Regions from separate parts of the Marinobacter sp. LM1 genome, predicted to be linked through region 1. Evidence: predicted binding sites of a transcription regulator. Region 1 holds the regulator's gene; each other region holds the start of a gene.

Region 1 (5,054 bases):
CGCTTTCTTTGGTTCCGGGGCTGGTTCGGCCTTGCTTGATGGAGCCGGCGACGGCTTGGGCTCACCCGCGACAGCCCCCGCGCTCGGGCCTGCCCCCTTGCCATGCAGTTCGTCCAGCAGGTTCTCGAACTCGTCGTCGGAAATCAGATCGGCGTCGCCGGCTGATTTTTCTGAGCCACCGCTGGTATCAGTATCTGCCTTGGTTGTTTCATCTTCCGCAGGCGCGCCGGCAAACTGGCCCTTGCCGTGGAGTTGATCCAGCAGGGCCTCAAATTCATCGTCGGTAATCTCATCACTGTCGGAGCCGCCGGCGGGTTCTGCCGGAGTGCTCACCTGCTCGTTGCCGACCGGTTTCTGGCCATCGGATTTTTCATCCGCCAACGCATCCAGCAGCTGCTCGAACTCTTCGTCAGTGATATCGCCCTGGTCCCCTTGCTGCCCGACATCCGCAGACGACGGCTCCTGTGCCGGGGTTGGCGCTTCCACCGCCGGTGCATCCTCGGACTCGGGTTTGGCGAGTGCATCCAGAGCTTCAATCAGTTCGTCCTGCGCGGGCGTCGGTTCTTCCCGGTTGCGGACTTCTTCGAACATGGCATTAACGTTGTCCAGCGCCTCCAGCACCACGTCCATCAGGTCCGGTGTTACCTTGCGCTTGTGATTCCGGAGAATATCAAACACGTTCTCCGCAGAGTGGCAGCAATTAACCAGTGCCTCCAGTTGAAGAAAGCCTGCGCCCCCTTTCACGGTATGGAAGCCACGAAAAATGGCGTTCAGCAGATCGCTGTCATCGGGATGCTGCTCCAGATCCACCAGCTGCTCCGACAACTTTTCGAGTATCTCGCCGGCTTCTACCAGGAAGTCCTGCAGGATCTCTTCATCAGCATCTAACGCCATGCGTCACCCTCTTTATTATCAGAATCCGAGACTGGACAGCAGATCGTCCACATCGTCCTGTCCCGAAACTACATCTTCCCGCTCATCGGCCTTGATCTGGGGGCCTACACCTTTTTCGGCCGATTCTTCTTTTTCTTCAATCTGATGCACTGTACCGGTCAGTTGATCTACGTGGCTGGCCATCACCACCAGACCAAGAAGGTTGTCTTCCACCTCTTTCACCAACGCGGTGACCTTCTGGATGACCTGACCGGTAAGGTCCTGAAAATCCTGAGCCAGAAGGATTTCCGACAGGTTCTGGTACAGACTGTCGGAGTCCGTCGTCAGGCCAGCGAAGAACTTGTCGATGCGACCGTAAAGCTCCCGAAATTCCGCAGGCTCCATTTCACGACGGCGCAGACGCTGCCACTCATCCCGCAGGGCAACCGCTTCATCCCGCATGGCGTGAGCCACCGGCATGCTTTCCTCAACCAGATCCATGGTGCGGTTCGCCGCCTGGCTGGTCATCTGAACCACATAGGCCAGACGGTCAGAAGCGTCGCTCATCTTCGACAGGACTTCTTTCTGCTCGGCATTACGCGGGTCTATCTGGAAGTTCCGGATTGCCTCATGGAGGCTGCGGGTCAGTCGCCCCACTTCCCGATACAGACTCTGATCGCGAACCTCGCTCAGTTCATTGATCAGGGTCATCGCCTTGGCATAATTCCCGGCGTTTACATTCTCGGCCAGGTCGGAGGCCTGCTTTTGAAGCTTCTCCGCCACCTCCGGATCAAGGCCCTGATGGTTCTGTTTGGTATCACTCATGGCGAGCCATCCGACCTCTGGTTACTGGATTCGTTCGAAGATTTTCTCGATCTTTTCCTTCAGCACGGCTGCCGTGAAAGGCTTGACCACATACCCGTTCACCCCGGCCTGAGCCGCAGCCACGATCTGGTCCCGCTTGGCCTCCGCCGTTACCATCAGAACCGGCAGGTTCTTCAGATTTTCATCAGCACGGACAGCCTTCAGAAGGTCAAAGCCCGACATGCCGGGCATGTTCCAGTCAGTCACCAGGAAGTCATACTTGCCGCTTCGGAGCATGGGCAACGCGGTGTTGCCATCGTCTGCTTCATCCGTATTGGTGAAGCCGAGATCTCGCAGCAGGTTTTTGATGATGCGTCGCATTGTGGAGAAGTCATCCACAATGAGAATTTTCATGTTCTTGTCCAATGGGACCTCCAGTCAGTAACACCCGGAATTCATTCAGCCTTTTGGAAGTCTAGCAGGCTGCTACCTTAAGCGCTTATTGTGTGGTGTTTGCGCACGTTGTAAAGCATCGTTTACCAAAAGCTACACAGCTTGCTGAAAGCGAAACACAGCACCTGGCCGATCAGTCGTTGTCACCATCCCGCCACTCGGCCAACCGGCTGCGAAGTCTCAACGCCGCCTGGCTGTGAATCTGGCTTACCCGGCTCTCACTGACCCCAAGCACCGCACCGATTTCCTTGAGGTTGAGCTCCTCCTGGTAATACAGGCTCAATACCAGTTTTTCACGCTCAGGCAACTGCTCAATGGCGTCTGCCAGACTGCGCTGGAAAGCGCCTGAAGCAATACCGTCCAGCGGATTATCACTCGCTTCTGCTTCTTCTATCGGCAGCTCGCCGGATTCATTGAGCTCATCAAGACTAAAAAGTCTACCGCTGTTCGCGTCGGCAAGTGAGGCATGATACTCGTCCAGACCAATGCCAAGCTCTTCAGCTACTTCGGCATCCTGGGCCTCGCGCCCGGTACGATCTTCCACTTGTTTGATAGCACTGGCGATTCGCCGGGCGTTGCGATGCACTGAGCGGGGCACCCAGTCGCCCTTGCGGATCTCATCCACCATGGCACCGCGGATGCGAATCCCTGCGTAGGTTTCAAAGGTGGCACCTTTGCCGGAAGAATAGCGCTGCGCGGCCTCCAGCAGGCCAATCATACCGGCCTGCATAAGGTCTTCCAGCTGCACTGATGGCGGCAGCCGGGCCATGAGATGAAGGGCGATTTTCTTGACCAGCGGCGCATGCTCTTCAATCAGGGCTGAAGGGCTCCTGGCGCCGGCCTGATGGTAAATTCCCAGATGTTTCGCCAATGTCATGTATCCGGTTTTCTTGTAGGACTGGATTCAGATCAGACTTCGACGAGCCGCTCCACGAAGAATTCGAGATGCCCCCTGGGAGAGGACGGCAAAGGCCAACTGTCCACTTTTTCGGCCAGAGCCCGGATAGCCAGCGAGGCTTTCGCCCTCGGATAGGCATCCAACACCGCTTTCTGCCTCTGAACGGCTTTCTTGACGGCCTCGTCGTAAGGCACGATACCTACATATTGTAGTGCCACATCCAGAAAACGCTCGGTGACCCGGGTCAGTTTTTCAAACAGATGGCGGCCTTCCTGCTCATTGCGGACCTGGTTTGCCAGGATACGGAAGCGGTTGGTGCCATAATCCCGGTTCATCAGCTTGATCAACGCGTACGCATCGGTAATGGAAGTAGGTTCGTCGCAGACCACCAGCAGAAGTTCCTGCGAGGCCCTGAGGAAGCTGACCACCGATTCAGAAATACCTGCGGCGGTATCCACAATCAGAACGTCAATCTGGTCGCCCAGCTCACTGAAAGCGTTGATCAGGCCGGCATGTTCCATGGCGCTGAGCTGGGTCATACGCTGGGTGCCGGAGGAAGCCGGTACAATCTTGATACCACCAGGGCCATTCACCAGCACGTCTTTCAGATCACAATCGCCGCTGAGTACGTCTTGAAGATTTCGATTGGCGGTAATGCCGAGCAACACATCGATGTTGGCGAGCCCGAGATCCGCGTCCAGCAAGACAACCCGGCGCCCCTTCTGGGCCAGGGCGATACCGAGATTGACCGAAACATTGCTCTTGCCGACACCGCCCTTGCCGCCGGAAACCGCAATCACCTGAACCGGATGTGGTCTGCTCATACTGTTATCAGTCTCTTACTACGTTCTTGTACGGGCACGCGTGCCGGTGTTTTATTCTGGTCGCCAACGAGGCTCAGGCACCTTCGGCGACTGTCTGTGCGCTCTGCACGGCCTTAAGCCGTTCTACGCCCAGGCGCACTAACGGAATGGCCTCCGCCCTCTGGAGATCTTCCGGTATCTTCTGGCCATCGGTGTACCAGGCCACCGGTAAGCTGGTCTCCATAACGAACCCGAGCGCTTCGCCCAGGGTCAGGGCCTCATCAATCTTGGTCATGATGCAGCCTGCAAGGTTTGCCATCTTATAGCAATGCCACACGGATTTCATGATACGAGGCTGACTGGTGGCGGAGACCACCAGATGTGTACGGATATTGTGATCGCTGCGAGCCAACTCCGCCAGTTGTTCCTGGTAACCGCGGTCGGCACTGGTCAGGCCGGCAGTGTCAATCAGCACCAGGTGTCGATCCGATAACTCATCAAGAATGTCATCCAGGGAATGGCTCTCATCCACCACACGCACGGGCACATTCAGGATGCGGCCGAACACGAAGAGCTGCTCATGAGCGGCCACACGATAGCGGTCGGTGGTCACCAGGGCCAACGAATCCGGACCATGCTCAAGGACGTAGCGGGCCGCCAGCTTGCCAATGGTGGTGGTTTTGCCAGACCCGGTTGGCCCGACCAGGGCATAGATACCGCCGGCATCAAGCCAGTCTTCGCGACCGGTACGAACGCCGGTCGCCAGCATTTTCAGTGACTGCTTCCAGCCGTCCTCCAGACGCCCGGCCCGGTGCCGACGGGACAGAGAGCCGGCCAGCTCCGCGCCCAAACCGAACTCCTGCAGGCGCTCGGCCAATCGTTGCTGAACTGCGCTGTTGCCGGTCGGCGTGGCAGTTGCAGCCTTACCACTGACCAGATCACGCAGAGAGCTGATTTCGGCACGCATACTGGCCAGTTCATCGGCATAGCCACCGGCGCCGGATTCGCTACCCGCAAACGGCTTTGCCACTGTTACATCACTGGGACGTGACGCCGGAAAATCGGCCGCCTCGAAAGACAAGGACGACGCCGCGCCACCTGAGGCGCCACTTCCTGCGCGCTTTTCCCGAACCTCACGAATGCGACTGCGGGACCGGTTCAGCTCATCTTCCAGCCGACGATGCTGCTCGGCCTGCATCTCTGCCAGCCGGGAGCCGTTGGTG
Region 2 (5,054 bases), 1.1 Mb from region 1:
GTCACCGTGGGCAATGAAACCCTGGAAGTGCTGCACACGCCGGGCCACACCCCTGGCCATGTGGTATTTTTCCATCGCGAATCAAAGCTGGCCCAGGTGGGTGACGTGCTGTTCAATGGATCCATTGGCCGCACGGATTTCCCGAAAGGCGATTACAACACCCTGATTCACTCTATCCGGGAAAAGCTGTTCCCGCTCGGGGATGACGTTAGCTTTATCTGTGGCCACGGCCCCATGTCTACGTTTGGCCAGGAACGCGCCACCAATCCGTTTGTGTCTGATCACCGGGGCTGAGTGCCCCGGTATATCGCCCATTTCAGCTCTGGGACAGGCGGAACTGCTCGATGGTTTTGCGCAGGGTTTCCGCCATGGCCAGCAGATCCCCTGCAATTCGCGCGGTCTCCTGGGCATCGCTGGAGGTCTGCTCGGCAGAGCGGCTGATTTCAATCACGTTCTGATTAATGGAGTCCGACACTTCGCTCTGCTCGTTAGCCGCACTTTCCATTTCCTCATTCAGCCCCGTGATTTCACGCACCGCTGCAGCAATGGTTTGCAGCTCGGTTTCCACTTTCAGAATTGAATCCACCTGGTGCTGGGCGAGTTCCGAGGCATGGCGCATGGTACCGACACAATCCACCACCTCTTTCTTCAGCCCCTCAATGGTATGGCGAATCTCCTCAGTGGACGCCTGAGTGCGCGAGGCAAGCGCCCGGACCTCGTCCGCGACCACGGCAAATCCCCGGCCCTGCTCACCGGCTCTGGCCGCTTCAATCGCCGCGTTCAGAGCCAGCAGGTTAGTCTGGTCGGCAATCTCGGAAATCAACTCCAGCCGTGAAGCCATTTCCGTTGTCCGCTGATCCAGCTGCTCGATACGCTGCGCACCGTTCTGAACCTCTGCATTCAGAGATTCAATACCCTGCACCGCATTGCGTGCGAGGTGTTCCCCCGTTTCTGCAGATTTGGTGGTATCCGCCGATTTCCGTGCAGTGGTCACCGCGTTCTCGCGAACCTGTACGGCGGAAGCTGCCATCTCGGTGGTCGCGCTGGCCACCTGGTCGGTGTTGTCTTTCTGGGCAAGAACTTCCCTTTCTGTGGTCTCTGCTTTACCGGCAATGGTACGGGCCGCCGCTTCAACCTGCTCTGCGTTATCCATCACGGTATGCATGCTGGCGCGAATCTTTGCAACCATCCGATTGAAAGCGCGGGAGACCGAGCCGATCTCGTCGTTTCGGGTTACGTCCAGTTCAATGGAGAGATCCGAATTACGGGAAATTTCATCCATGCGGTCGTGCAACCGACGCAAGCGGGAAAACACCAGCCGCCCCAATACCACGGTAGTCAGTATGAAAATAACCACGAAGATCAGAATCTGAATACCGCCACTCACCATCAACTGCTGCTGCAGGCGCGCGTCACTTTTCGCCAGAGAATAGTCGACCCGAATGGCGCCCAGCACGTCCCCTTCCTGGGCCTGGTGACAGCCGAGGCAGTTCACACCCTGATAGTTTTCGCTGGCAATGACCGGCTCGATCAGGGTATAGACACGACCCGCGTCGTTCTCGGAATAGTGTTCAACCCGCTCACCACCCAGCGCTTTCATGTCCAGTGGCTCACGGCGTTGTTCGGCGGCATTCCCTGCACCGTACATGGCATTCAGCTGATCGCTGCGGATCACCCGAACATCCAGTACGTCCTCGGGAGCCATCACCTTCTCCCGCAGAACATCGCGGTTATTAATGGTACCTGTCACCATCATGGTGTTCAGGCCATCGAAAAAGGACTTTGCCAGACCGTCCACATATTTGTGGCTGTACTCTTCGAGGTGGGCTCGCTGGGACTGGGCGCTGTAAACAACCGTAAACACGAGAATGACGGTGAAAGCCGCTGCCAGTGCTGCCAGCAACAGAAAACGGATTGAGTATTGTTTTTTCATGTGACCCCGACAACGGAAGATGATCTGGACATCCAAGAGTAATGACGGCGAATTGGCGCATAACTTTATAGATATGCATCAATTTTTTTATGACGCAGATCATCCCGACGCGCGCTCTATGACATTCCTTGCAATGTTTTACATTCATCCCGGCGCCTCCGGACCAGGAGGCAAGTCAGGTTGGCCCGAAACCTGCAAAGTCTGATGCATCACGGGCTAATTCCGTGATATCCGGCAGAGATTTTCCGTTCAGGGGAGACAACCATGTCATTGCTGACATCACTGTTACAGGCCAGCACGCGCTTTCAGCAAGCCATGGACAACCGTGCGCCGCGCACTGACGTACCCACCGGTAAAAGCAATGAAGGCGCCGCCACAGGCGAGCCCCAGAGCAGCACCGACGACCGCTTCACGCCGTCACAGTGGCAGGAGCGCAACCCGGCCAGTCAGAAAACCCGGCAACTGCCACTAACCCAGTACAAGCAGACGGTTGCCCAGGATCTGTCCTACGTTCGTGAAACCCTGCGGCACAAACTTGCCGAGTACAACGTGCACCCGGCAACCGCGTTGAGCGTGAGTAAAAACGAGCAAGGCAGCATTCAGCTGGACGGCAAAATTCCTGACCAGGTGCGGGAAAAGATACAACAGGATCTCAACAACAACCGGGGATTTGGTGAGGCGCTGAGCCGTTTGAGTGTGACCGAACCCACCCTGCATTTCATGGATAACGCACTCAAGCTCAATCAGGCCTATGGTGTGAACAATTCCCTGCTGGATTCACTGCTCAGTGAGAACCAGCAGTTCAATGGGCTGCAAGACGTCATTCACCGCTACGACAGCCTTCGTCGCACAGCCACACCCGCCGAGACGGGTATCACAGCACAGCAACGCTACGCCTTCAGCCTGAACACCCGGGCCTGAAGCCCGGGTTCAAATCAGCGATATCAAACCTGAAACGGCGCCGGATCGCCCTTGCCCACCCGCGTAACTTCGGGCACATCACCGGTAAAGTTAACCACCGTGGTGGCTTCCATACCGCAGAAGCCGCCATCGATAATCAGATCGAGCTCATGCCCGAGGGTCTCCCGGATGTCGTAAGGATCGGTCAACGGCTCGGTTTCACCCGGCAGAATCAGGGTGCTGCTCATAATCGGCTCACCCAGTTCACCCAGCAATTCCCGGACAATCTCATTGTCCGGGACCCGAATGCCGATGGATCGACGCTTGGGATGCAACAAACGGCGGGGCACCTCACTGGTCGCGTCCAGAATGAAGGTGTACGGGCCCGGCGTAAAATTCTTCAGTAACCGGTACTGGGTATTGTCCACCTTGGCATAAACCCCGATGTCTGACAGGTCACGACACACCAGGGTGAAGTTATGCTTGTCGTCCAGGCGCCGAATCCGCTTGATGCGGTCTGCCGCCTGTTTGTCGCCGAGGTGACAGCCCAGGGCGTAACCTGAATCGGTGGGATACACAATCACCCCACCCTTGCGCAAAATCTCCACCGCCTGTTTGATCAAACGTTTTTGCGGTGTTTCCGGGTGAATCTGGAAAAACTGGCTCATCCATTAGCTCCTTGTTGAAGCTTCTTGTCCATTGCTGCATCACCTTTCGACCCACCCATACAGTTGGGCGAAACCGGAGACGCCTGACCACTGGCCGTCCACTCTTCCGGCGTATACAGATGCAATGCCAGAGCATGCACCGGCCCCGCCAGTTCATCCGCCAGAACCTTGTAAATTGCCTGGTGGCGCCGCACCTTCATCTGCCCTTCAAAATCCGCTGACACCAGCGTTACCTTGAAATGGGTTTCAGAGTTGGGTGGCACCGAATGCATATGGCTTTCGTTCTCCACAGAAATCACGCTGGCGTTAAAGCCCGCGACCAGCTTTTCCTCTATGCTTTTCTGTACTTTCATAAAACACCTACTCCGGACTTTAAGCATCAATGTCCCGACCTGCTGTGTAAACAGTCTACTACAGTACGCCTCGGAACCCCGAAGCCCTTGACACAAAAGCGCCAAAGCGACACATTCCCCTGCCAGCAACCAACCCCCAGTTACCCATGCACCTGTACATCGCCGAAAAGCCAAGCCTGGCCCGAGCCATTGCCGCAGCACTTCCCGGCCCCCACGAGAAAGGCCAGGGCTGGATACGCTGCGGTAAAGGACCGGATGCTGCCACGGTAAGCTGGTGTATAGGCCACCTGCTGGAGCCCGCCGAGCCGGCCCGCTATAACCCGGCCTGGAAAAAATGGCGCATTGAAGACCTGCCCATGTTCCCCGAACCCTGGCAACTGGTGCCCAAAGACAGCGTGCGCCTGCAATTCAAAGTGCTCGAAGCCCTGGTTCGCAAGGCCGATCTCATTACCCACGCCGGTGATCCCGACCGTGAAGGCCAGCTACTGGTCGACGAAGTCCTGCGCTATCTCGGCACCAAGGCACCGGTAAAACGGATACTGATCAACGACCTTACCCCCAAGGCGGTAGCCCGCGCCATACAGAACCCCCGAGACAACCGGGAGTTCCGCCCACTGTCCCATTCTGCGCTGGCGAGACAGCGGGCCGACTGGCTCTATGGCATCAATCTCACCCGATTCTATACCCTCAGCTATCAAACCCGGGGCGAACAGGGCGTCTTCTCCGTGGGTCGGGTGCAAACTCCGGTGTTGGGCCTGGTGGTGGATCGAGACAACACCATCGAGCACTTCCAGCCCAGGCCCTGGTACCGGGTCGAAGCCACCTTCCAGGCCAGCGAGCCGGAGGCCGACCAGCGACCGTTCATTGCTCGCTGGTTACCCGGTGACGAATTTCAGGATCATCTGGATGAAGAAAACCGGTTGCTGGACAAGTCGGTAGCCGAGCAGATTGTCTCCGCCATCAGCGGCCGACCCGGCAGAATTGATGAAGCCCGGTTTCGCGATCGCCCGGAACCGCCGCCGTTACCTCTGTCGCTGTCTGCACTCCAGATAGAGGCTGGACGACTATACCGGATGGGCGCGAAAGACGTGCTCGACACCGCCCAAAACCTGTACGAACGCCATCAACTGATTACCTACCCAAGGTCAGACAGCCGCTACCTGCCAGAGGAGCATTTCAGCCAACGGGAGGCGGTGATTC
Region 3 (5,054 bases), 1.2 Mb from region 1:
AATCTGAGAACGACCAGTTACGGCAATAATCAGGTTATTGCTTCTGGTGCCGGCACGCAGGCCTCAGGTGCGACTGCTGACAACGGGATTGCGTCAGGTAACATTGATATTAATGGGTATCTGGGTTCGGAAACAGTAAATATCGCTGCGTCCGGAACGGCCGTGAAAGATATCGCAGAAAGCATTAACGACGTGTCATCTGAAACCGGAGTGACTGCGACCGCGCGTACGGAAGTCGATGTCGCGTTTACTGCTTCTGGAAGCTACTCGTTTACACTCATAGGCGAAAACACAGACGCTCAATCTGTTTCTTTTACAATTGATGCGACTTCAGGTAAGGACGCGTTGTCAAATGCGGTTGCTGCGATAAATGATCAGTCAGCGAAAACTGGTATCACTGCGGAGGTAGCCGATGATGGTCAAAGTGTTGTTCTTACGAACACCGGTGGATCGGATATCGTGTTTGGTAACACGGCAAACACCAGCGGTGGCGACTTAACCATTAATAAGCAATATAGGGACGAGAATGGTGAGGCTAAGGTAGACACGGCCAACGAGACCTTGGCCACTTCTACCGGTTCCACGGATGTGCTGTCTGTAAGTGGCTACTTGCAGCTTGACTCAGATAGGTCGTTTGCAATCGTAGCCAAAGATGGCGCTAACGCAGTTGCTTCGGCCGGATCTGAACTGCGAAAAATCTCCGAGCTCGATATTACTACATTTGAAAGCTCTACTCAGGCGTTAAAAACAGTGGATGCAGCTCTTAACTTGGTAAACTCCCAGCGTGCGAAGTTTGGTGCGATCCAGAGCCGCTTCGAAAGCACCATCTCCAACCTGGAGTCCACCAGTACCAACCTGAGCGCCGCTCAGAGCCGGATTCTGGACGCGGACTTCGCGGCTGAGACAGCCAAGCTGTCCAAGGCCCAGGTGCTGCAGCAGGCCGGTATCTCCGTCCTGGCTCAGGCGAACGCCCGTCCTCAGCAGGTTCTGTCTCTGCTGCAGTAAGGGCTTGGCGGTAACGGCCGGAACCTTCGGGTTCCGGCTTTACGCCGTTAGAGGAATAGCGAGGTAAAGCTATGAATGACGTTAACCTGAATAACCCGGATCTCAAGCTGGTGCGTTCCAACGCCCAGGCTCCGGGGAAGGCACTGTCGTCATCTCAGGCCGAGGGCGGAAAAGCCCCTGACCTTGCTGCTTCAGGTTCGAGTGGCTCAGCCATTCAGAGCCCGCAGGCCGCGACTGAGACATCCAGAGCCGAGAAGCTTCAGGCTCGTTCGGAAGCGCAGCGGGATGAATTGAATGATGCGGTGAGCCAATTGAATGATTTCGTGCAGAATGTGCAGCGGGATCTTCAGTTTGAGGTGGATAACGAGATGGGGCAGACCATTGTTAAAGTGGTTGATCAGAGCACCCAGGAAGTCATTCGTCAGATCCCGGACGAAGTGGCAATGAGGTTGGCAGAAAAATTGCAGCAGGATGAACCGCTGACGTTGTTTAACATCAAAGTGTAAAAGCTTGCCGCTTTTACGCGGATGCCAGACAACGGTATTTCAGCACCGCCGCACCCTGACAGGGTCCGGCGGTGTTCTGCTATATACGGTGCTAGACTGTCCGTTACAGGGTGTTACAAATTGGTGTAGTGGTTAGCCGAAATATAGGCAAAGTTTTGCCGCTGGCAGCCGATAAAGGACTAAGTAAGCGAAGCGCCCCCTTGAGGAGGCATGGTTATGGCAAATATTTCAGCATTAGGTATCGGCTCGGGAGTTCTGAACTCTGATCTGGTTGATCAGCTCGTTGAAGCTGAGCGTGCGCCTAAAGAGAATCGGCTCGACACCCGAACCCAGAAGGCAGAGTTGCTCATTTCTGCCTATGGCACCTTGAAGAGCGCTATCACGGAGCTTCGGCTGCCGATGCGTCAGCTGAGCGCGCCCGACAATCTGAAAGCCTTTTCGGCAACCTCTTCAAATGAGGATGTGTCGGTTACGGTAGACAGCACCAAGGCCAGCCGTGGCACCTACAACGTCAATGTGTTGAGTCTTGCGCAGTCGCAGTCCCTGGCGTCTTCCACGTTTGCTGATCGTGACTCTACGTCGGTCGGTACCGGATCGTTCACCATTTCTTCCGGTGATAAATCGGCGACGCTCACCATCGATGGTTCTAACAACACCTTGCAGGGGCTGGCGGACGAAATCAACGAAGCGGGCATTGGCGTATCGGCTGGCGTTATCGACACGGGTAGCGGCTTCCGGCTGGTGCTGTCGTCCGAAGAAACCGGCGAGGCAAATGCCATTTCCGTTTCGGTTACCGATGATGATGGTAACAATGACGACGCTGCCGGTCTGTCCCAGTTTGTGTTTAACGACACCACCCAGAACATGCAGGAGACCATCGCTGCCAAAGACGCGAGGGTCGAGATCAACGGTATTGAGATTACCCGTTCGACCAACTCCTTCACGGATGTTATTGATGGCCTGAGTTTTGAGGCAAAAGCAGAAGGTGTGACCTCCACCATCAAAGTCGAGCAGGATTTCGGTGCGGTAGCAGATCGTGTCGGAGCGTTTGTTGAAAAGTTCAATGCCCTCCAGACAACCATCAAAGGGTTGTCCGGCTTTAATGCCGAGACGGGGCAAGGCGGTATTCTTTCGGGTGATACCACCATCCGCTCAATCCAGGCGCAGTTGCGCAATGTTCTGGGCCGCGTGGTGCCAGGGCTTGAGAATGCCAGTATTCGGACCCTGGCTGATGTCGGCATTACCACAGACTATGAAACCGGCGGTTTGAGCTTTGATCGTGCCAAGTTTGAAGAGCAGCTGAAAAAGAACCCGGACGACGTGACTGCGCTGTTCGCCGAGCAGGGCCGTACCTCGAGCGCAGACGTTGAGTTCCTTGGCTCTGGCAGCGGGACAACCCGTGGAAACTACGCCATCAATATCACCCAGGCTGCCACTCAGGGTGGCGTGCTGGGTGATTCGGCATTGGCCGACGGCGTGGTGATTGATGGTACCAATGACGAGATCGAGTTCACCGTTGACGGTTCCACCAACTTTACTATTCAGCTCAGCCAGCAAACCTACGCAAGTGCGGCCGACCTGGTGGCCGAAATCCAGAGCCAGATCGACAGCAACTCGGCCTTGAATGCAGCCGGCCAGTCTGTGCGGGTCGGGCTCGACAGCAATGGCGTACTCCAGTTTACCTCTGGAGCATTCGGCAGTAGTTCAAATGTCAGCATCCTGTCCGTGGAAAATGGTGCGGCGCTCGGGCTTTCCGCCAAAACCGGAACCTTAGGCAAAGACGTTGCCGGTACGGTCAATGGCCAGGAGGCGACCGGTGATGGCCGGGTACTGACCGTCACTGGCGCGGGCGGTGCCAAAGGCATGCAGCTTCAGGTTGCCGGCTATAAGGACGGCGATCTCGGGCGGGTAAATTTCATCGAAGGTATTGGTGAACAGGCCGTTAATCTTGTCACCGACATTGTGGGTGCCGACGGCATTCTCGACGCAAAAACGGATAGCCTGAGCCGTGATCTTGAGCGGATTCAGGAGGAACGGATCCGGCTGGAAGACAGGATTGCCTCCTACCGTGAGCGGCTGGTCAGCCAGTTCACGGCGGCGGATTCCCTGATTTCCCAGCTCAACAGTACAGGCGATTACCTGACACAGCAGCTTGCGGCACTGGCTCCGCAGAACAACAGTAATCGATAAGCGGGGCAAGTCCCGGTAACGAAGAGGTTTATTATGAACGGTTTACAGGCATATCAGCGGGTAAACGCTCAAACCAGCATCACTGACGCTGACCCTCACAAGCTGATCCAACTGCTATACAGCGGTGCCCTGGAAAGGATCAATATGGCCAAGGCCCGGATGCAGGCCAATGACATTGAGGGTAAAGGCCGGCTCATCAGCAAGGCCATTGAAATCATCGGCGGCTTGCGCAGCTTCCTTGATTTCGAGAAGGGTGGCGATCTTGCAGAGCGTCTGGAAGGTCTATACGACTATATGGAGCGGACTCTGTTCGAGGCGAATGTGAAAAACGATCCCGCCAAACTGGATGAGGTCGCTGAGCTCTTGCGTTCAATCAAAGAAGGTTGGGATGGCATCCGCGAAGAAGTGGTAACCCAGCACTCCCAGGCCGCTGGCTAAACCAGTACTTTTGCCGTCCATGGCGCCCCTATCCTTTGGCAGGGTAGGGGCTTTATAGCCATTCCCCCCGCCATCCCGTACAATGTTGCCCTTCTTTTCAACACATCCATTCTGTTCAGTCTGGAGCAAGGGCATGTCTGATATTAAAAAGGTGGTGCTGGCCTATTCCGGTGGCCTGGATACTTCCGTCATCGTTCGGTGGTTGCAGGATACCTATAACTGTGAGGTGGTAACCTTTACCGCCGATATTGGCCAGGGCGAGGAAGTGGAGCCAGCGCGCGCGAAAGCCGAAGCGCTGGGCGTTAAGGAAATCTACATTGAGGACCTGCGCGAGGAGTTTGTGCGCGATTACGTGTTCCCGATGTTCCGCGCCAATACCATCTACGAAGGCGAGTACCTGCTGGGCACCTCTATCGCCCGCCCGCTGATTGCCAAGCGCCTGATCGACATTGCCAACGAAACGGGTGCAGACGCCATCTCTCACGGTGCTACCGGTAAAGGTAACGATCAGGTTCGTTTTGAGCTTGGCGCCTATGCCCTGAAGCCGGGCGTGAAGGTGATCGCTCCCTGGCGTGAGTGGGATCTGAACTCCCGCGAAAAGCTGCTCAAGTATTGTGAAGAGCGCAACATCCCCGTGGAAATGAAGAAGGGCAAGAGCCCGTATTCCATGGACGCCAACCTGCTGCACATCTCCTACGAAGGCATCAACCTGGAAGACCCCTGGGCGGAAGCCGAGGAAGACATGTGGCGTTGGAGCGTATCTCCGGAAGCCGCGCCGGACAAGCCCACTTACGTGGAGCTCACCTACAGGAAAGGCGACATCGTTGCCGTTGATGGTCAGGAAATGAAGCCCCACGTGGTGCTGGAAACCCTGAACAAGCTGGCCGGTGAAAATGGTATTGGCCGCCTGGACAT
Region 4 (5,054 bases), 570 kb from region 1:
AAGACAAGCGCAACAATCAGCCCTACCCCGGCGATGATCAGGCCCATAGTCCGAGCCTCGACGATGGGAGCACTGATCAGGTTTTCATTCACGAACGTAGCCAGGTACCAGTCCACGGCCCGGGCTTCGCTGATGGGGTGAAAGCTGACACTCCACTCGGCACCCTCGCTCTCAAATCCCTGCAGAGAACCGTCCAGAACCGGCTGCTGACCGATCATGCCGCTGATGTTCTTGCCAACAATCTCGCTGTTGGGGTGAAACAGGACCGTGCCGGAATTGTTAATTAACGCCGCATAGCCCGTCTCTGCCAGGGTAATGGTCGATAGCATCTGATCGATTGTGTTGAGACTGATATCCATACCGGCCACGCCAACATAATTGCCCCGCTTGATTGGCGCCATGGCGGAAATAATGGTCTCGTCCGAGGTTGCGTCCAGGTACGGATCGGTAAACGACGCCTGCCCCAAACGCTGGGCTTTCTGGTACCAGGGGCGTACCCGGGGGTCATAATCGGGTGGAAGCGTGGCCTCTACTTCGGCACTTCGCATCAGCATGCGGCCATCTTCGGTGCCGGCGTACACGTCCTTGATGTTGCCACCTTCGGTCATGGCTTCCATAAGAACGCGGGCGTTATCGTCGTTGCGAGTCCGTTCCAGCGCCTTCGCCGTCGCTTCCGCCATATCCAGGCGCGTATTGAGCCAATCGGCAATACTCGACGTACTCTGGGCCACTGCATCGCTCATCAGCGCGCTAACGTAGCGATCAGTCGTTGAGCGGAGCCGAATATCGTTGGAAATTGTCAGGGCGCCCATAATCAACACGATCAGGGAGCCAATTGCGATCAGCAATTTCTGGGCGAATGATAGGTTCAAGCTGACGGCCTCCAATCAGGGTCAAAAACAAATTGCATTTATCATTTAGTGTAGTCGAAACATACTCACTAACGGCAGATCCTGCGAAGTCTTGAACACTCTTTGCTAGAATGCTGAGATCACAGCACATTCGCCATACACGACAGGGAGAACCCTATGGCCCATGAAGAGCTCCACCTGAATCTGCGTAACCTGACCCTTGATGACTACGGCCAGTTGCAAGAGTTGATGGATCGGGTTTACGACGACATTGGTGGCGCGTGGCCAAAAGACACCATCAAGGCGCTGGTAGAACAGTTCCCGGATGGCCAGATCTGTATCGAAGACAACGGCCAGTTGGTGGCGGTGGCGCTCACGGTATGCGTGAAATACGAAAGATTCAGCAACCCTCACGCCTACGACGACCTGATTCTGCGTAACGAAAAAATCTGGCACAACCCCAACGGCGATTCGCTTTACGGCCTGGATGTGTTTATAGACCCCGAATACCGGGGCTATCGACTGGGGCGTCGCCTGTATGAAGCACGAAAAGAGCTCTGTCGTTCCATGAACCTGCGGGCCATCCTCGCCGGCGGGCGGATTCCCAGCTACTTCAAGTACGCCGAGCAATACACTCCGGAAGAATACATTCAGCGCGTTGATCGCAAGGAAATCTACGACCCGATCCTGACGTTCCAGCTTTCCAACGATTTCCAGGTTACCCGGCTGATGCACAAATACCTGCCGGAAGACCAGAAATCCCTCGGATATGCGACGTTGCTGGAGTGGAGAAACATTCTCTATACGCCTCCCTCATCGGTACTCAACGTCAAAAAAACCCAGGTGCGCATGGGGGCGGTGCAGTGGCAGATGCGGGAATTCACCTCGGTGGAGGAGGTGCTCAAGCAGGTTGAGTACTTCGTGGACGCACTGTCGGATTATAAAAGCGACTTTGCCCTGTTCCCGGAATTTTTCAACGCGCCGCTGATGGGGCTGACCGACCAGATGGATCAGACCCGTGCCATTCGGTTCCTCGCCGGCTTTACCGAACAGTTCCGCAACGAAATGTCGGAAATGGCCGTCAGTTACAACATCAACATTATCACCGGCTCCATGCCGCTGATTGAAGATGACCGGGTCTACAACGTCTCATACCTGTGCCACCGTGACGGTCGTGTAGACGAGCAGCGCAAGGTCCATATCACCCCTCACGAACGTCGCGACTGGGTTATTGAGGGTGGTGATAAATTCCAGGTATTCGATACCGATGCCGGTCGTGTCGCCATCATGATCTGCTACGACATTGAGTTTCCGGAACTGGGCCGTATCGCCGCCAGTCAGGATGTGGACATTATCTGTGTCCCCTTCTGGACCGATACCAAGAACGGCTATTTGCGCGTGCGCCATTGTGCCCAGGCCCGGGCCATAGAAAACGAGTGCTACGTGGTGATTACCGGCAGCGTGGGCAACCTGCCGAAAGTGGAAAACCTGGATGTTCAGTACGCCCAGTCTTCGGTATTCTCGCCGTCGGATTTCGCATTTCCACATGATGCAGTGATGGCAGAAACTACACCGAACACCGAAATGATCATGTTTTCAGACATGGATCTGGAAAAGCTCAAACTGGTCAGAAACGAAGGTTCTGTCACCAATCTGAAAGATCGACGTGTTGACCTTTACGAGCTGAAAACCCGGTAATGGGCAGATTTAGCCCCGCACAGGGGGCCAAATCCTGATTATTTCCATGAACGGGCTGCGGTAGATAGCTGACGGCATTGCCAAAAGTTTCTGGCCCGTCTATTGTTTAATTAATGTTCAGTATATATCTGGCCGACCTCAATAGCAGAGCAAGCGTTCCATGAACGAAGAACTACCGGACCTGGTCGCGCGTTTCCGAATCCGACACGGCATTTTTCGCAAGGAAACCGTGGAAGCGCGACTTTATGAACTCGACAGTTACGGCTGCGTGATGAAAACGGACAAGCTGTTTGAACCCGGGGATACCGTGGTTGTCGACCTTGTTATGGATATGCCGTTTGAAGAAATCCGTGCCGAAGGCCTGACCGGCCTGGTTACCGAAAAGAGAAAACACTGTAGCAACTTCTTCTACTCACTTGATTTTGTTGAGCTAAATGCTCGAGACGAATCGCCGCTCTCTGACAAACTGCGGCGCATAAGAGAAGTTGTTCTCAAGAAACAGAGCCTGAAATCCCGGCGTGGGTCGAGCCCCGCTTCCGGTATGCGACAAATGGCCTGATGCCCGTTCACTTCACCCGCACTTCCCTTCCGTAAGGAGACACTCCATGGCAAAGAAAGCCAAGCCAAGCGTTGATAAGATCGTCAAGAAAGTAAACAAAGAGTTCGAGAAAACATCCGCCCAGATCGAAGGGCTGATTAACGACGCACTGAAGCAGTTCGACAACCTGCAGAACCAGGTTCAGGAGCCGGTACGCAAGCTCCTGAAAGACATGGATGAGCTGCGTGATCGTGAAATGAAGCGCTTTAACGACGAATTTGAGCGCCGCATGAATGAATTCCACGAACTGCAGTCGGCATTGCTGGAGCGCCTGGGTATCGCTTCCAGGGAAACTGGCAAGTCAGTGTCCAAGTCCGGCGAATCAACCTCGAAGGCCAGTGGTACCAAGAAAGCGGCTCCGGCCAAGAAAACCGCCGCTGCCAAGCCGGCCGCCAAGAAAACGAGCACTGCCAAGCCCAAGGCCGCAGCTCCGAAGAAAGCGGCCAAGCCGGCAGATAAGTCTGACCTTACCCGCGTGAAGGGCATTGGCCCGGCAACCGCAAAGAAAATGAAAGAGGCTGGCATTACCTCCATCGAGCAGATTGCCAACCCCAGCGATGCGGATAAGCAGAAACTGGAAGCATTCAAGAGCCTGAAAGGGTTCAGCGAGTTGTCTGCCGAAGCGAAAAAGGTACTCTGAAACCTATCCAACCCAATGCCTTGAAATAAGGGGTAGGCCCGTCGGCCTACCCTTTTTTGCATCGGACCAGGGCGAGTTCCAGGCTTTCCAGCTCGCTCTCCGGGGTAAACCCGGACGCGAGGGCATTTACCTTCGCCCGCAATTCCGCCAGGAATTCCGCGTCGGTTTCCGCACGTAACATCAGCCTCGCCAGAGCTTCATCGTTTTTGACCGGAAAATAGCCAGGATAGTCATCGCCCAGCAAACCGCGGTTGCCGGGAATATCAGAGGCCAGAATCGGTAAGCCCGCCCGACAGGCTTCCGACACCACATTCGCCCCACCCTCCATGATTGAGCTGATCACCATAAGATTACTCACGGCCATCAGGTGCTCCAGCTTAGGCTTGTCCAACTCACCCAGATAATGAAACCGAGGATTGGATCGGCTTTCTTCCAGCGCCTTTTCCCGCCAGGACTCGTTGTGAGCCTTGCCGGCGCAGGAAACCACGATGCGGGATTGCTCAGGAATGTGGTAGCACGCCCAGGCAGCACGCAGAGAGTCCTTTTCTTCACGCAGATGGCCAATAACGCAAACGTGGAACTGGTCCTTTTCTGCCCGGGCGCTGCCCGCCACTGACGGCTTGGGCGCCGATTGCCGCAGGCACAGCAATTTATCGCGGTAGCGTTCGGGAATATCCTCGGCCACCAGATCATGCAACCCGATCAACAGGTCAGCGGCGTCCATGGAGGCCCGTGTGATGTCCGGAAACTCGTGCTGAAAGCGGTATATGTCTGTGCCGGTGAGTACTACTATCAAAGGTTTCTCCGGCCATGTTTCCCGGTACCGCTTAACCGCGTCAGCACTTCGCCAGGCGTGCAGGGCAATCAGGCAGTCCGTTTCCTGGCCCTGATATTCCGTCACCACTTCCACCTGATGACTGGTGGCTTCCAGCAGACTCTTCCAACGCAGCGCGGTGGCCCGATTACCTGCTTTTGAATCCGGGCCGGCTGGAGTTACTATGGTCAATCGCATGACGGTCACTTGTTCTGATTTTGAAAAATTCTGCATGTGGCACTGCGCCAGGTAAAGCCTTCCCTCGTATACCGGTTCAGACTTGATGGAAATCACGTTATCCTGACTGGGTTTTCAAGTACATGGCAACGTTTTTCACCAACCCCCACCTTGCAAAGGAATGATTGATGATGGCAATCAGCAACCTCAGAAAATGGCTGGCGACGGGCCTGCTTTCCCTGGCAGCGGCTACCACTGTTCAGGCAGACACTTTCG

Evidence for each region. The regulator FliA, encoded in region 1, starts transcription of late flagellar genes. The targets are predictions, from matches to a motif close to CTAAAGTTTNNNNNNNNNNNGCCGNTAA.
Region 2: a site for FliA is predicted at 1,975-2,002, ahead of OZ656_RS13190 (methyl-accepting chemotaxis protein). Genes of this name have one in related genera too.
Region 3: a site for FliA is predicted at 1,659-1,686, ahead of fliD (flagellar filament capping protein FliD). Genes of this name have one in related genera too.
Region 4: a site for FliA is predicted at 941-968, ahead of OZ656_RS10620 (methyl-accepting chemotaxis protein). Genes of this name have one in related genera too.

Annotation. Positions count from the first base shown of each region.
Region 1 is NZ_CP114373.1:1,688,444-1,693,497, reverse strand. It holds gene OZ656_RS07930 (chemotaxis protein CheA) at 1-894, opposite strand, end outside; gene OZ656_RS07925 (protein phosphatase CheZ) at 913-1,698, opposite strand; gene cheY (chemotaxis response regulator CheY) at 1,720-2,103, opposite strand; gene OZ656_RS07915 (RNA polymerase sigma factor FliA) at 2,264-3,007, opposite strand; gene OZ656_RS07910 (MinD/ParA family protein) at 3,040-3,852, opposite strand; gene flhF (flagellar biosynthesis protein FlhF) at 3,926-5,054, opposite strand, start outside.
Region 2 is NZ_CP114373.1:2,821,373-2,826,426, forward strand. It holds gene OZ656_RS13185 (MBL fold metallo-hydrolase) at 1-294, shown strand, start outside; gene OZ656_RS13190 (methyl-accepting chemotaxis protein) at 317-1,933, opposite strand; gene OZ656_RS13195 (hypothetical protein) at 2,198-2,854, shown strand; gene OZ656_RS13200 (L-threonylcarbamoyladenylate synthase) at 2,878-3,501, opposite strand; gene OZ656_RS13205 (BolA family transcriptional regulator) at 3,498-3,854, opposite strand; gene OZ656_RS13210 (DNA topoisomerase 3) at 4,001-5,054, shown strand, end outside.
Region 3 is NZ_CP114373.1:2,881,105-2,886,158, reverse strand. It holds gene OZ656_RS13485 (flagellin) at 1-1,005, shown strand, start outside; gene OZ656_RS13480 (flagellar protein FlaG) at 1,077-1,511, shown strand; gene fliD (flagellar filament capping protein FliD) at 1,728-3,701, shown strand; gene fliS (flagellar export chaperone FliS) at 3,735-4,139, shown strand; gene OZ656_RS13465 (argininosuccinate synthase) at 4,273-5,054, shown strand, end outside.
Region 4 is NZ_CP114373.1:2,261,149-2,266,202, reverse strand. It holds gene OZ656_RS10620 (methyl-accepting chemotaxis protein) at 1-872, opposite strand, end outside; gene OZ656_RS10615 (bifunctional GNAT family N-acetyltransferase/carbon-nitrogen hydrolase family protein) at 1,029-2,549, shown strand; gene OZ656_RS10610 (hypothetical protein) at 2,710-3,108, shown strand; gene OZ656_RS10605 (helix-hairpin-helix domain-containing protein) at 3,155-3,787, shown strand; gene senB (selenoneine biosynthesis selenosugar synthase SenB) at 3,834-4,799, opposite strand; gene OZ656_RS10595 (putative selenate ABC transporter substrate-binding protein) at 4,967-5,054, shown strand, end outside.